Regions from separate parts of the Leucobacter chromiireducens genome, predicted to be linked through region 2. Evidence: predicted binding sites of a transcription regulator. Region 2 holds the regulator's gene; the other holds the start of a gene.
What was found. The regulator LexA, encoded in region 2, represses DNA repair genes until DNA is damaged. The targets are predictions, from matches to a motif close to TCGAACANNTGTTCGA.
Positions count from the first base shown of each region.

Region 1: ruvA (Holliday junction branch migration protein RuvA) is a predicted target of LexA. The motif match lies at 4,197-4,212, and genes of this name have one in related genera.

Region 1 is NZ_CP197024.1:1,598,163-1,605,366, reverse strand. It holds gene secF (protein translocase subunit SecF) at 1-61, opposite strand, end outside; gene secD (protein translocase subunit SecD) at 63-1,823, opposite strand; gene yajC (preprotein translocase subunit YajC) at 1,936-2,403, opposite strand; gene ruvB (Holliday junction branch migration DNA helicase RuvB) at 2,518-3,510, opposite strand; gene ruvA (Holliday junction branch migration protein RuvA) at 3,507-4,142, opposite strand; gene leuA (2-isopropylmalate synthase) at 4,248-6,014, opposite strand; gene ACR81A_RS07140 (DUF2207 domain-containing protein) at 6,208-7,204, shown strand, end outside.
Region 2 is NZ_CP197024.1:2,257,958-2,265,161, reverse strand. It holds gene metE (5-methyltetrahydropteroyltriglutamate--homocysteine S-methyltransferase) at 1-400, shown strand, start outside; gene ACR81A_RS10160 (hypothetical protein) at 405-1,655, shown strand; gene ACR81A_RS10155 (methylenetetrahydrofolate reductase) at 1,652-2,557, shown strand; gene lipA (lipoyl synthase) at 2,588-3,607, opposite strand; gene lipB (lipoyl(octanoyl) transferase LipB) at 3,604-4,314, opposite strand; gene lexA (transcriptional repressor LexA) at 4,419-5,084, opposite strand; gene ACR81A_RS10135 (LysM peptidoglycan-binding domain-containing protein) at 5,343-5,792, shown strand; gene ACR81A_RS10130 (histidinol-phosphate transaminase) at 5,847-6,935, shown strand; gene ACR81A_RS10125 (DsbA family protein) at 7,063-7,204, shown strand, end outside.

The DNA of each region.
Region 1 (7,204 bases), 660 kb from region 2:
AGTCAATCGACTTCTCGCCGGTGTAGAGCGCGTTGCCGAACTCTGAGAATGAGCGAGCCATGTCAGCTCTCCTTTCCGACGGTAGCGCCCGCAGCCTCGGCTGCCTTGCGCTCCGCGATCGTCTGACGGCGTTCCGCTTCCTTCTGGCTTCGAGCGACCTTCTTGCCCGCACCCTTTGAAGCGATCACCGGTTCGCGGAACTGCGCACGGCCGCGGTAGACCGCGCCCAGGCGCTTCGGGTCGAGGCCCGAGAACGGGTGTCCGCTCTGGTAGAAGCGAGTACGCGCGAGGAGCGTCATCATCGGGTGCGTGAAGAGCGCGACCACCAGCACGTCAACGAGCGTGGTGAGACCGAGCGTGAACGCGAAGCCCTTCACGTTGCCGACCGCCAGGATGAAGAGAATCACGGCGGCGAGGAAGTTCACACCGTCTGATGCAAGGACCGTGCGGAACGCGCGCTTCCAGCCGTGCTCCACTGCCCGATCGATCGAGAACCCGTCGCGCAGGGCGTCACGAATTCGCTCGAAGTACACAATGAACGAGTCCGCGGTGAAGCCGACCGCAACGATGATGCCGGCGACGCCCGCGAGCGAAAGGCGGTATCCCTGTCGCCACGAGAAGAAGGTGAGCAGCAGGTACGTCAGCACGCCGGCGATCGCGAGCGACGCGATGGTCAGAGATCCAAGCGCGCGGTACTGGAAGAGCGAGTAGACCATAACGAGCAGCAGACCGATCAGGCCGGCGAGCAGGCCGTAGCCGAGCTGGCTTGCGCCCAGCGTCGCGGAGATGTCTTCCTGGCTCTGCACCGTGAAGTCGATCGGCAGCGCACCGAACTTCAACTGGTCCGCAAGCGCCTGCGACGTCTCCTGCGTGAAGTTGCCACTAATCGAGGGGCGACCATCAAGAATCTGCCCCTGCATCTGCGGGGCGGAGAGGACGCGGCCATCAAGCACGAACGCAAACTGGTCCTGCGGCGTCGGCGCACCGTACAGGCGCGTGCTGATCTTGCCGAAGACCTCGGTGCCCTTCTTGTTCATCGTGATCTGCACGACCCAACCACCGGTGGTCGCACCGTTCTGGTTCGTCGCCATCTGTGCGGACGCGTCCGTGATGACATCGCCCTTCAGTTCGACCGGGCCGAGGATGTACTTCTGAGTGCCCGTTTCGTCACACGTGATGAGCGGCACATCGGGATCAGCGTTGCCGGTCTCGAGCGCGGCATCAGACTGACAGGTGAACGCGTCGAACTTTGTCTGCAAGCCGGGCGTAATCCACGCGAGGTCACCGGCGTTGTCCGGCTTGGTCTCTGGCACGAGATCCTCGGGCGTGAGCGCGTCAGCCTTGGCTCGTGCCTCTTCGGCCGCGGCGATCGCCTGCTGGCGGGTCTCCTCAGCAGCCTTCTCCGCGTCGGTGAGCTCTACCGGGTTCCCGTCCTCATCCGTCTTGGGTTCGGGCGCGGGCTGCTGCGTGAGATCGACGCCGATTCCGGTGGCGAGCACCGGGCGGAAGTCGAGCTTTGCGGAGGCCTCAATTCGGTTCAGCGTGGCTTCGTCGGCCTTGCCGGGAATCGACACCGAAATGTGCTGATTTCCCTGCGTGGTAATTTCCGCCTCGGAAACACCCGCCGCATCAACGCGCTGACGAATGATGGAAACGGCTTGCTGGAGCTGCTCACCACTGACGGTCTTGCCGTCGGTCTGCTCGGCGGCGAGCAGGATCTGCGTGCCTCCCTGCAGATCGAGGGCGAGTTTCGGCGTCCACGTCGCATCGCTTCTGAACACGCCATAGGTGATCAGACCCGCGAGGCCCACGAGGAGGACCAATAGGAAGACCAGGGAGCGACGGGCTCCCCGGACGGCTGGAGTGGACGCCAAAACGACTGCTTTCTCTCAGTGCTGGGGTGGAACGGTCGCGGGTCTCCCCGCGACCACGCGGCTACGCCTTCGGCGTCTGCTCGCCACCCTGCGGGTCGGTGTCCGGGCGATCGGTGTCGCTCTCAGCCGCGGGCGTCTCGGTCTCTGCAGCGGGGGCCACCGGCTCTTCAGCGGCCGCGGCAGCTTCGCCGTTCGCGTTTGCGATGCGCTCGCCGAACTCGGGATCATCGTCGGGCGCAAGGGTGCTCGTCGCGTCCTCTGCGGGCGCCTCGTTGGGCGTGACGATCTGAGCGATCGCGTTGCGGTGCGCAACGAGGGTCGACGTGCCACTGCGCACGACAACCTTGTTGTCTTCCTCGTCGACCGACTCGATCGTCCCGAAGATGCCGGACTGGAGCATGACCTCCGCGCCCGGACGCAGCCCGTTCTGGAGCTCCTGCATCGCCTGCTGGCGCTTCTTCCCGTTGCGGAACATGAAGAAGATAAGCAGCGCGATCAGCGCAAACATCAGAATGGTAATCGGGTCCATCGGAACTGAGGTCCTTTCGTGGGCGTGCCCGTGCGGTTGCAGTTGGCACAATCCTTACGAGTCTAGCGCTCAGCCTCTGTACCGTGTGTGGGTTTTTCCACCGAATATGCAGCTTTAGCTGGGCGGAACGAGGCCGACGTGCTCCCACCCCAGCCGCGTAGCGATGCGACCGCGAGGTGTGCGCGTCACGAGCCCGGTGCGTACCAAGAACGGCTCGACGACCGCCTCGATCGTCTCGGCTTCCTCACCCACCGAGACCGCCAGCGTGGAGAGCCCCACCGGTCCCCCACCAAAGCGCTCGACGATCGCGCGGAGCACCTCGCGGTCGAGGCGATCGAGACCGTGCTCATCGACGTCATAGAGGGCGAGAGCCGCCTGCACCGATGCGGTATCCCCTGGGGTACCGTGGACAAGTGCGTAGTCGCGCACACGCCGCAGCAGCCGGTTCGCGATTCGAGGGGTTCCTCGGGAACGGCCAGCAATCTCATCGATGCCGTGATCCGAGAGTTCGAAGCCGAGCAGGCCAGCGGCACGGCGCACCACACTCGCGAGTTCATGGTCCGCGTAAAACTCGAGGTGCGCCGTGAATCCGAAGCGATCGCGCAGCGGGTTCGGCAACAAACCGGATCGCGTCGTCGCGCCAACAAGCGTGAACGGCGCAAGCTCGAGCGGCACTGACGTAGCGCCTGCCCCCTTGCCCACCATGATGTCGACCTTGAAGTCTTCCATCGCGAGGTACAGCATCTCTTCGGCGCTGCGGGCCATTCGATGAATCTCGTCAATAAAGAGCACCTCGCCCGGAGTGAGCGCGGACAGCACCGCGGCGAGGTCCCCCGCGTGCTGAATCGCCGGACCGGAGGTTTGATGCAGCGGCTTGTCGAGCTCGGCCGCAACGATCATCGAGAGCGTCGTCTTGCCGAGCCCTGGCGGACCCGCGAGGAGGATGTGATCAGGCGTGCGCTGCTGGATGGTCGCGGCATTCAGGAGGAGCGACAGCTGGCTCCGCACCTTCGCCTGACCCACGAACTCGGCGAGCGTCGCGGGCCTGAGGGCCCCCTCATAGCCCTGCTCCGATGGGGTGGCCTGCGCGGAGAGCTCGCCGGTCACCGCGTGGCCCCGCTGTTCGCCCGGGATCCTGGCCGGCCGGCCTGGAGCAGCGCAAGTGCTGCACGCAACAGGCCCGCATGTTCCTCAGGGGCGCCCGCGGTGAGCGCATCGGCGACCGCGCCCTCTGCGTCGCCCTGACTCCACCCGAGGCCAACAAGGCCCTCGGCGACCGCCTCGGCAGCACCAGTCGCGATGGGTGCGGCCAGCTGCTCGGACCCCGCCCCGAGATCGAGCGTGTCGAGCTTCCCAGCGAGCGACACCACGATGAGCTTCGCGGTCTTCGGGCCGATACCCGACACCTTGCGAAACGGCTTCTCATCCTCAGCGGCCACCGCGCGCGCAATCTCCGCCGGCGAGAGCCCAGACAAGACACCGAGTGCGCTTCTTGGCCCCACACCGGATACCGCGATGAGGTGTCCAAAGACGTCGAGTTCGGCCTGCTCAGCGAAGCCAAACAGCGTGAGCGAGTCCTCGCGCACCACAAGCGAGGTGTGCATCGATACCACGTCGCCTGGATGGTGCTGCGGTACGCGGCCGCTCGGCACCTCAACACGAACGCCCAGGCCGCCGAGGCCCACTACTGCCCAGCCGGCGCCCGAGGACAAGACCGGACCCTGAATCGATGCAATCACATCGCCCACCCTATGGGTTGCGACCGACACGTCGGGCCCGCCACTCCGCGCCATTCGAACAAAAGTACGAATGCGCGAGTGGCGGGCCCGACGTCGGCAAACTCCCTAGACGGCCGCGGCGGCCACCTCCGGCTGAGCCGCCCCGCGCACCGCGCGGTTGACCGAGGAGATGATGGCCTTGAGCGTGGCGCGGCTCGTGTCCGGGTCGATGCCGACGCCCCACAGTCGCTGCCCGTCGACCTCGAGGTCCACATAGGCCGCTGCGACGGCGTCGCCGCCGGAGCTCATCGCGTGCTCAACGTAGTCAAAGAGCGTGACGGAGTGACCATCTTCGGTCAGCGCCGCGATGAAGGCGTCGACGGGGCCATTGCCGCGGGCGGTCGCCTGCTTCTGCTCGGTACCGTCACGGTAGTCAACGACGAGTTCGGTGACTCCGTCGCCCGTGCTCGTGGCCGCGGTGCGGAAGATCTCGTAGCGGCCCCAGCGCTCAGCACCATTCCCGTTTGCGGGGAGGTACTCGTCCTGGAAAATGCGCCAGATCGCCTCGCTCGACATCTCGCCACCCTCGCTGTCGGTGACGTTCTGAACGACAGCGCTGAACTCGATCTGCAGTCGACGCGGCAGGTCGAGGTTGTGGTCCGTCTTCAGCAGGTACGCGACCCCGCCCTTCCCGGACTGCGAGTTCACGCGGATGACCGCCTCGTAGGAACGACCCAGATCCTTCGGATCGACGGGCAGGTAGGGAACCGCCCACTCGATATCGTCGATGGACTTTCCAGCGGCTTCGGCATCCTGCGCCATGCGCTCGAAGCCCTTCTTGATCGCGTCCTGGTGAGATCCGGAGAACGCGGTGTAGACGAGGTCGCCCGCCCAAGGGCTGCGCTCGGGGACGCGGAGCTGGTTGCAGTACTCGGCGGTGCGTCGCACCTCGTCCAGGCGCGAGAAGTCGATCATGGGATCGATTCCCTGCGTGAACATGTTGATGCCGAGCGCAACGAGATCGACGTTGCCGGTGCGCTCGCCGTTGCCGAACAGGCACCCCTCAATGCGATCCGCTCCCGCGAGGTAGCCGAGCTCTGCCGCGGCGACGCCGGTGCCTCGATCGTTGTGGGGGTGCAGCGAGAGGATGACGTTCTCGCGGTGGTTCAGGTTGCGGCCCATCCACTCGATGGAGTCGGCGTAGACATTCGGCGTTGCCATCTCGACCGTGGCGGGCAGGTTGATGATCACCTTACGCTCGGGAGTGGGCTCGAACACCTCGAGTACCGCGTTGCAGACCTCGGCGGCGTACTCGAGCTCGGTGCCGGTGTACGACTCGGGCGAGTACTCGTAGTAAATCTCGGTGCCCTCGGCAATGTGCTCCGCGGCCTTGCACATCTTGGCGCCCTCGACAGCAATCTGCTTGATGCCCTCGCGGTCGGAGCGGAACACCACGTCGCGCTGAAGGATTGACGTGGAGTTGTAGAGGTGCACGATGGCCTGCTTCGCTCCGATGAGCGACTCGTACGTGCGGGTGATGAGGTGCTCTCGCGCTTGCGTCAGTACCTGAATCGTCACATCGTCCGGGATCGCGCCCTCTTCGATGAGCTGGCGAACAAAGTCGAAGTCAGTCTGGCTTGCCGAGGGGAAGCCCACCTCGATCTCCTTGTAGCCCATCTTGACGAGCAGATCGAACATGATCCGCTTGCGCTCGGGGCTCATGGGATCGATGAGCGCCTGATTCCCATCGCGGAGATCAACTGCGCACCAGCGCGGTGCCTCGGTAATCCGCTTGGTGGGCCAGGTGCGATCCGGCAGCTCCACGGGGATAATCTCGTGGAAGGGGCGGTAGCGGTGAATCGGCATACCAGAAGGCTGCTGCGTGTTCTTCATGGGCTCGTCTTTCTCGTCGGGTTCTCATATCGCTCAGCCAAACACGAACACCGCGACGAGGGAGGCCTGAGAATTAGGACTCGTCGCGGCAGCTAAGGAGAAGCGAGCCGAACAGCATGTGGCCACCCTATCACGGGCGCCGCACCGCCCGAGTCGCCCCGTGGATCTGCTACGCCTGCGTAGGCTGGAGTCCATGACACATCTTCGCCGGTTCGGGCTCTCGCTCATCACCTTGCTTGGGGCCGTTGGGCTCGCACTGTTCGCACCGGGTGCTGCCTCCGCGAACGCCGATGGCGACTTGGATGCGTTCAGCTACCGCAGCTGGCACGTTGAGATTGAGCTGGATCGCACTGCCGACGGCCGTGCCACCGCGCACCTGGTTGAGCGGATCACCGCGGAGTTTCCCGATGTCGATCAGAACAAGGGGATGGTGCGCGGGATCCCGGATGTGTACCAGGGTGCCCGAACCGATCCCCGCGACTTCAGCGTGACCGACGCGGCCGGCACCCCCATCCCGTTCGAGGTCGACACCGTCAGCTCCGACTCGGGAGACGACTTCCTCGCCGTGCTCACCGGCGACGACCGCTATGTCCACGGCGCGCAGGACTACGTGATCAGTTACACGCTGGACGATGTGGTCCTCGCGCGTGACGACGGGAAGGCCGACGAGTTCTACTGGGATCTCGTACCATTCACGCGCGCTCAGCCGATCGGCGAATTCGCCGCCGAAGTCACCCTCTCCCCCGCACTGAGTGCGGAACTCACGGGCCAGTCACGCTGCTACGCCGGCACGGAAGGTTCGAAGTCTCAGTGCACGGTTGCTCGGATTCCTGGCAGCGATCCCGCGCTGTTCCAGGTCGCACCGACGTCGCTCGCGCCCAACGAGGGGGTCTCCGTTGCGATTGGGATGGCACCCGGCACGATCACTCAGCCTGAGGAGCGATTGCCGAACTTCGCGCTCGATACTTTGCCACTCATTGTTGCGGGCGGCGGCCTTGCCGCGGGCGGTGCAAGCACCCTGGCCGTGGTGCACATGCGGCGGGCGCGACGCGGCACCCGAGCGGTCGTGGCCCAGTACGACGTGCCGGCTGGGCTCCCGCCGCTCCTGGCAGGACCGCTCGCGGGCGCGTCGCATCCCACCACTCCCGCTGAGCTGGTGCATCTGGCACTGCTCGGCGCCACCCGCATTG
Region 2 (7,204 bases):
GGTGGGGTCCTTCCGCCTCGCGACGAGTGGCGCTGCGAGCGAGGTGCAGATCCACACGCACCTGTGTTACTCCGAGTTTGGCGAGATCATCGGTGCCGTCGATGGGCTCGACGCCGATGTGACGAGCATCGAGGCGGCCCGCAGTCGCATGGACGTCGTTGACCCGCTGGGCGATCACGGCTACTCGCGCGGCATCGGCCCCGGCGTGTACGACATCCACTCGCCGCGTGTGCCGAGCGCGGCGGAGCAGGAGGAGCTGATCCGAATTGCGGCTGCGCGCATCCCGGGCGAGCAGCTCTGGGTCAACCCCGACTGTGGGCTCAAGACTCGTGGCTATGAGGAGACGGTGGCGAGCCTCACGAACCTGGTGCAGGCGGCGCGCGCCGTCCGCGGAGCCTAGCACCGTGGACCAGGGTTCACTCACGCCCTGGCCCGCCGACGGCCTCCCCACGGAGGCCGTCGGCTCCTTGCCGCGCCCCGCCCGCCTGCAGCGGGTGGTGCTCGACGCGGATACGGGCCTGGCGACGGGGGCTGAGCTCCGCGCGGAGCAGGATCGCGCGGTGGCAGATACGATCGAGCGCTTCGCCGCAACCGGGTCGCCCATCGTGGGCGATGGAGAGCAGCGACGCGAGAGCTTTGCGAGCTACCCGCTCGGTACGGAAGACCTCTCGGCCGGGCCCGTGTTCGCGGTGTTCGCGGACGGGCATCACCGTGTGATCCCGAGCCTCGCCCGTGCCCCGTTCCGTTTCCAGGCCTGGGCTGCCGATGACGTGGCGGCCGCGCGCGAGCTCACCGATCTGCCCCTCAAGCAGGCGGTCATCTCGCCTTCGATGCTCTCGCTCATGGTGCCGGAGGGCGGGCTTGGCGAGTATCGTCGCGAAGACTTCCTCTCGGACGTCGTCGCGGGGTGCGCGGAGGACATCCGTCGTTCCTTTGCGGCAGGGGCCGCGCGGGTGTCGATCGACTTCACCGAAGGGCGACTCGCGCTCCGGCGCGATCTCCGCGCCCCCTGGGCGGGTCCGCAGGCGCTCAGCGGCTTCATTGAGCTCATCAACCGGGTGCTCGATCAGCTCACTGATGCCGAGCGTGCCGCGGTGGGGGTGCACACGTGCCCCGGGAACGACAACGACTCAGCCCACAGCGCAGATATCGACTACGCGGAGCTGCTGCCGGAGCTATTTCAAATCGAGGCGGGGTACTTCCTGGTGCAGGCTGCGGGAGAGAAAGAGCCGGATCGTGTGGCGCGGCTCGTCGGCCGCCAGCTCCGGGGTCGCACCCGGGCCGCAGCGGAGGCGGGCAGCGGCGGCATCGTGCCGCGGGTGCTGCTCGGTGTGACGAACCCGACGAACCCGAAGCTCGAAACCGCGGAGCAGGTGCGGGATCAGCTTGTGCGCGCCGCGCGCTTCATCCCGGCCGAGCTGCTCGGCTCCACCGACGACTGCGGTTTCTCGCCGTATCTGATTGATGAGAAGCCCCGCCACGGCTCGCCGGACTTTGCTCGCGACGTGGCGTTCGCGAAGATCGCCGCACGCGTGCGGGGAACGGCGCTCGCAGCGGACGAGCTTGCGGGAAGCCCGGGCCTCGCGGGCGCGGGCGTCTCGTACGCGGGCTACGGAGCGACCGGGAAGCCGGCCCCCGAGGGAGGACACGCATGAGCCCCGAACTGCTGACCGGCAGCGCGCCCACGCGCGCGAGATTCTCATTCGAGGTGTTTCCCGCGCGCAGCGGGGCGGCGGCCCTCGCATTGGGGCACGCGGTGCAACACCTGTCTGCGGCGGGGCCCGACTTCATCTCGGTCACCTACGGCGCTAACGGCTCAAATCGTGATGCCTCGATCGACCTGCTGAAGTACCTCCGCGATCACACTGACGCCCTGCCCCTTGCGCACCTCACCACGGTGGGGGAGTCGCGGGAGGCCGTGCGGGAGGCGATCCACGGGATCATGGACGCGGGAGTGCACGACTTCCTCGCGCTGCGCGGCGACCCGCCGCGAGGGCTCACAGAGGATGATCCCGCGGTGGCTGGCTCGCTCTCCGCGCTTGAACTCGTTGAGCTGGTCGCTGAGGCCCGCGCTGAGCGTCCGGCGCTCACGAGTGTGGGGCGCACCGCCGTTGCCGCATACCCGAATGGGCATCCGCTGTCGCGATCCCGATCTGAGGACATTGAGTACCTGATCGCGAAGCAGGAAGCGGGCGCCCAGTTCGCGATCACGCAGCTCTTCTTCGAGGCCGAGGAGTATCTCGGATTCGTGGAGGACGCACGAGCGGCGGGGCTGCGGATTCCCGTGCTCCCCGGCCTCATGCCCGTATCGACGAGCGCGCAACTGCGAAAGGTGGCGCAGCTGGCGGGACGCCCCGCGCCGGGTCTCCTCGCGGCGGAGCTCGCGGAGGCGGGAGGCTATGCACCGGAGCTGGGCGTCGAGCACACGGTCGAGCTTGCGCGCGCGTTGCTCGCGGGCGGCGCACCCTCTGTGCACCTGTATACGTTCAACCGCCACGAGCAGGTACTCGCGGTGCTGCGCGAGCTGAACCTCCTCACCCCGTCGCCGCTCGGATAGCGCGAGCGGTCGGGGCGAGGAGGCGCCGCGCTACACCGCCTGCGGGAAGTCCGCGGCGGCGCGCTCTGCGAGGTGCTGCAGCTGCGGGGGCACCTCCCGTCCTGTGCGGAGCATCGTCTCCGCCCACAGGCGGCCCGCGCGGTAGGAGGACCGCACGAGGGGACCCGCAAGGACTCCGGCGAAGCCGAGCGCATCCGCCTCGGCCTTCAGCTCGACAAACTCTTCGGGCCGCACCCAGCGATCAATGGGGTGGTGGAGGCTCGAGGGGCGCAGGTACTGCGTGAGCGTGAGGATGTCGCAGCCCGCGTCGCGCAGCTCGTGCATGGTCGCGGAGATCTCCGCGCGAGTCTCACCCATCCCCAGGATGAGGTTCGACTTCGTGATCATCCCCGCGCTGCGGCCCTCGGCAATGACCTCGAGCGAGCGTTCGTAGCGAAAGCCCGGACGTATGCGTCGGAAGATGCGGGGCACAGTCTCGAGGTTGTGCGCGAACACTTCGGGCTGCGCCGCAAACACCTGCGCGAGCCCGTCCGGCCGGCCGCCGAGATCGTCGACGAGCACTTCGACCCCGGATCCCGGGTTCAGCGCATGAATCTGGCGAATCGTCTCCGCGTACAGCCAGGCACCCGTGTCGGGGAGATCGTCGCGGGTCACGCCCGTGATGGTCGCGTATCGCAGCCCCATCGTGCGCACAGACTCAGCGACGCGGCGCGGCTCGTCGGTGTCGAGCGGCAGCGGTTTGCCGGACGTGATCATGCAGAAGTCACAGCGCCGCGTGCAGATGGATCCGCCGATGAGGAACGTGGCTTCGCGGTCTTCCCAGCACTCGTAGATGTTGGGGCAGCCAGCCTCCTGGCACACGGTGTGGAGCCCCTCGGACTGGACGAGATCGCGCACGTCACGGTACTCCGGGCCGGAGCGTGCGCGGGTCTTGATCCACTCAGGCTTCCGCTCGATGGGCGTCTGCGCATTGCGCGCTTCTACACGCAGCAGCTTCCGGCCTTCGGGCTCAGGCCGCGTGCCGGTCGAGGGGAGTATTCGGGCGCTCATGCGGTGAGCTCCGCGAGCGCGAGGAGTAGTTCGGCCCGCAGGATTGGCGCAGCGTCGGCCGGCGTGACCTGCGTGCCGGCGAGTGCGCTCAGCGTGCTGACACCCGCGTCGGTGATCCCGCACGGTACAAAGCCCTCGAATGGCTCAAGTGAGTTGCTGCAGTTGAGGGCGACGCCGTGGGTGATGATCCCGGCGCTCGCGTGAATCCCCACCTGGCCGAATTTGACGGCGGTGGCTCCGGGGTGTGGAGGCGTGGACCACGCACCTGCGCGCCCAGCGATGCGCTCCCCGCACACACCAAATGCAGCGGCCGTGCTGATCAGTGCGCCCTCGAGCGCGCGCACGCAGTCAACGACGCCCACGCCAGGGGCGAGTCGGACGATGGGGTACGCCACGAGCTGACCCGGCCCATGCCAGGTCACGCGCCCGCCACGGTTGACCGGCACGACCGGGGTGCCGTCCTGCGGATACTCCGCCGGGTCGGCCCGACGGCCCGCGGTGTACACGGGGGAGTGCTCGAGCAGGATCAGCGTCCCGTGATCGATGCGGTCGGTGAGCCGCGCGACCGCCTCGTCCTGAAGGCGGAGGCCGCGCTCGTACGGAACGGGCTCGGAACCAGGACCTTCGACCCGCAGCCGGTGGCCGGGAGCGCGTACACGGTGCGGAGCGGGAGTTCCTGGGGGCCGGGTGAGGGTGAGGGAAGTCATGACGTCATACTAAATAGACTCGATACAACAAATCAAGACGAGTGGACATGACACGCAAAAAGGGCCACCCCGGAAGCCGGGGCGGCCCATCTTGCGTGTGGCGGTTAGACCGAGCGGAACACCGCGACGACCTTGCCGAGCACCTCGGCGTGGTCGCCAACAATCGGTTCGAAAGCGCTGTTGCGGGGAAGTAGCCACGTGTGACCGTCGCGGCGGCGGAACACCTTCACGGTCGCTTCTCCGTCAAGCATTGCGGCAACGATGTCGCCGTTCTCTGCCTCGCGCTGCTGGCGCACCACAACAAAGTCGCCATCGCAGATCGCCGCGTCGATCATGGACTCGCCCACGACGCGAAGCATGAAGAGCTGCCCGTCGCCGACGAGTTGGCGGGGGAGCGGCACGATCTCCTCCACTTGCTGGTCTGCGGTGATCGGAACGCCCGCGGCAATCTGCCCAACGAGCGGTACGTACGCAGCCTCCTCGACCTGCTGACCCGGGGTGTCCGCGATCGCGTCGCTCGTGCTCGCGAGCTCGACAAGGATCTCTAGGGCGCGGGGTCGATTGGGATCACGCCGGATGTAGCCGCCCAGCTCCAAGCGGCTGAGCTGATGTGTGACGCTCGAGAGTGAGGAGAGGCCCACTGCGTCGCCAATCTCGCGCATGCTCGGGGGATAGCCGCGCGACTCGACGGAGCGCGCGATGAACTCAAGGATGGCTTGCTGCTTCTCGCTCAGAGGCTTCCGGGTCTGTGGCGCTGCGGCGTCGCTCATGGCTGTCCTTTCGAGCCCGGAGGGGCGGGGCGGGGGCGGTGAAAACCGAATGTCAGTGGTGCCTGGTTCAGTGGTCTCGTTGAACGAAACCCTAGCCGCGCGCTGGGAACAGGGGCAAACATCTGTTCGAGTGTCGTGGGAAAAGATCGAAACTGATCTTCGAACACGGGCTTGCGGTTTCGAATACTCGAAGATATATTCGAAACAGATGTTCGCATGGCGCTGGCCTTCGCGGGCGTCGCGACGAAAGGAAGTCCCATGAGTGCCGCAACTCTCGCAGGATCCCGGATCAGCGCAGGTGTATCGATCGCTCCCGTGGCTGAGGTCACCGCTTCTTCCGTGCCCGCGGTCACTCGACTGCGCTTGACCCGCCGCGGACGTGTGGTGCTGGGAACGCTCGCTACGGTGCTCGTGGCCGGTGTGCTGGCGCTTCTCGCGACGTTCGCTGCTCCGCAGGCGAGCGCGTCCGATACGGCCGGCGCTGGCCAAGAGTTTTCTTACGTCGTGGTGGCACCCGGCTCCTCGCTGTGGGAGATCGCCACTCAGCTCGATCCGTCGGCGGATCCGCGTGATCTCGTCAGCGAGATCGTGCAGCTGAACCAGCTCACCGAGTCTGGCGTCGATGTGGGCCAGCCCCTCGCGGTGCCGCTCCGCTACGCGGGGGATCCGCAGACTATCCCGGCAGCAGAGCTCGGCCTGACTGAGTAGCCCGCCTGCTCGCGCCCCAACGACGCAGGCGCGTTTCGAAACTAGACTGGTGTGGTGACCAGCCTCAGTGACCTCCCCCTCCGCGACAATCTTGTCGGGCAAGAGCCCTACGGCGCACCGCAGGATCCGGTGCCCGTCAGTCTGAACGTCAACGAGAACACGCATCCCATCCCCGACGAAGTCATCGCCGACATCGTGAGCTCCCTTGCCGAAGCCGTGCGCGGCGTGAACCGGTACCCCGATCGCGAGTTCATGGGACTGCGCCAGGCGCTCGCGAGCTACCTCGGACACGGATTGGCCCCGGAGCAGGTGTGGGCCGCTAACGGCTCGAACGAGGTGCTCCAGCAAGTGCTCCAGGCATTTGGCGGCCCCGGGCGGTCGCTGCTGAGCTTCAGTCCCACGTACTCGATGTACCCCCTGCTTGCCGCGGGCACCGACACAACGTGGATCGATGTGCCGCGGCCCGCGGACTACGCGCTCACGCCCGAGCTGGTGATCGCTGCCATTGCGGAGCACCAGCCGAACATCGTGATTCTGTGCGGCCCGAACAACCCCACGGGAACCGTGCTCGACCGCGAGGTTATCCGTGCGGCGTACGACGCCTTCGACGGGGTGCTCATTGTCGATGAGGCGTATCAGGAGTTCGATGCGGACACCGAGAGCGCTGTGGCGCTTCTGCCCGGCCGCCCGCGCCTGCTGGTGTCGCGCACCATGAGCAAGGCGTTCGCCTTCGCGGGTGTGCGCCTGGGGTATCTCGCAGCCGACGCCGCCGTCATCGACGCGCTGCGCTTGGTGCGTCTGCCCTATCACCTGTCCGCGCTGACGCAGGCGGCTGCGACGGCTGCGCTACGGCACTCGGACGCCATGCTGGGCGCGGTTGCGGAGATTCGTTCCGAGCGCGATCGGCTCGCGTCCGCGTTGCGCGCGCTGGGATACGAGGTCCACCCGTCGGGGGCAAACTTCTTGCTGGTCGGGGGCTTCACAGATCCCGCGGCGACGTTCGAAGCGCTGCGTGCGCAGGGCATCCTGATCCGAAACCTCAGTATCCCGGGCCACCTGCGCATCACCGCGGGAACGCCGGCGGAGACGACCATCCTGATCGACGCGATCACTCAGCTCGGTCCAGGCGGTGCGCAGGCGTAGGTCTCGCGTTTCGCGGAGCGGGGCCTCGTTCCGTGGGGCCCCGCTCTTCACGCGATGGCTGTCCGAGTGTGTGCCGAATCTGGGAGCACACTGAGCCCGCCGCGAAGTGGCCGGATAGCCTGGGGGTATGCCTCAGCCACCCGAAGCACTGCCCCGTCACGAGCTTGAACGGAAGCTGCGCCGCTCCCGCACCCTGAACATCGCCCTCGGTGCGATCGCCATCATCGGGCTCGTGTTCGGCGGTGTGCAGCTGGCGCAGGGCGGTGGCT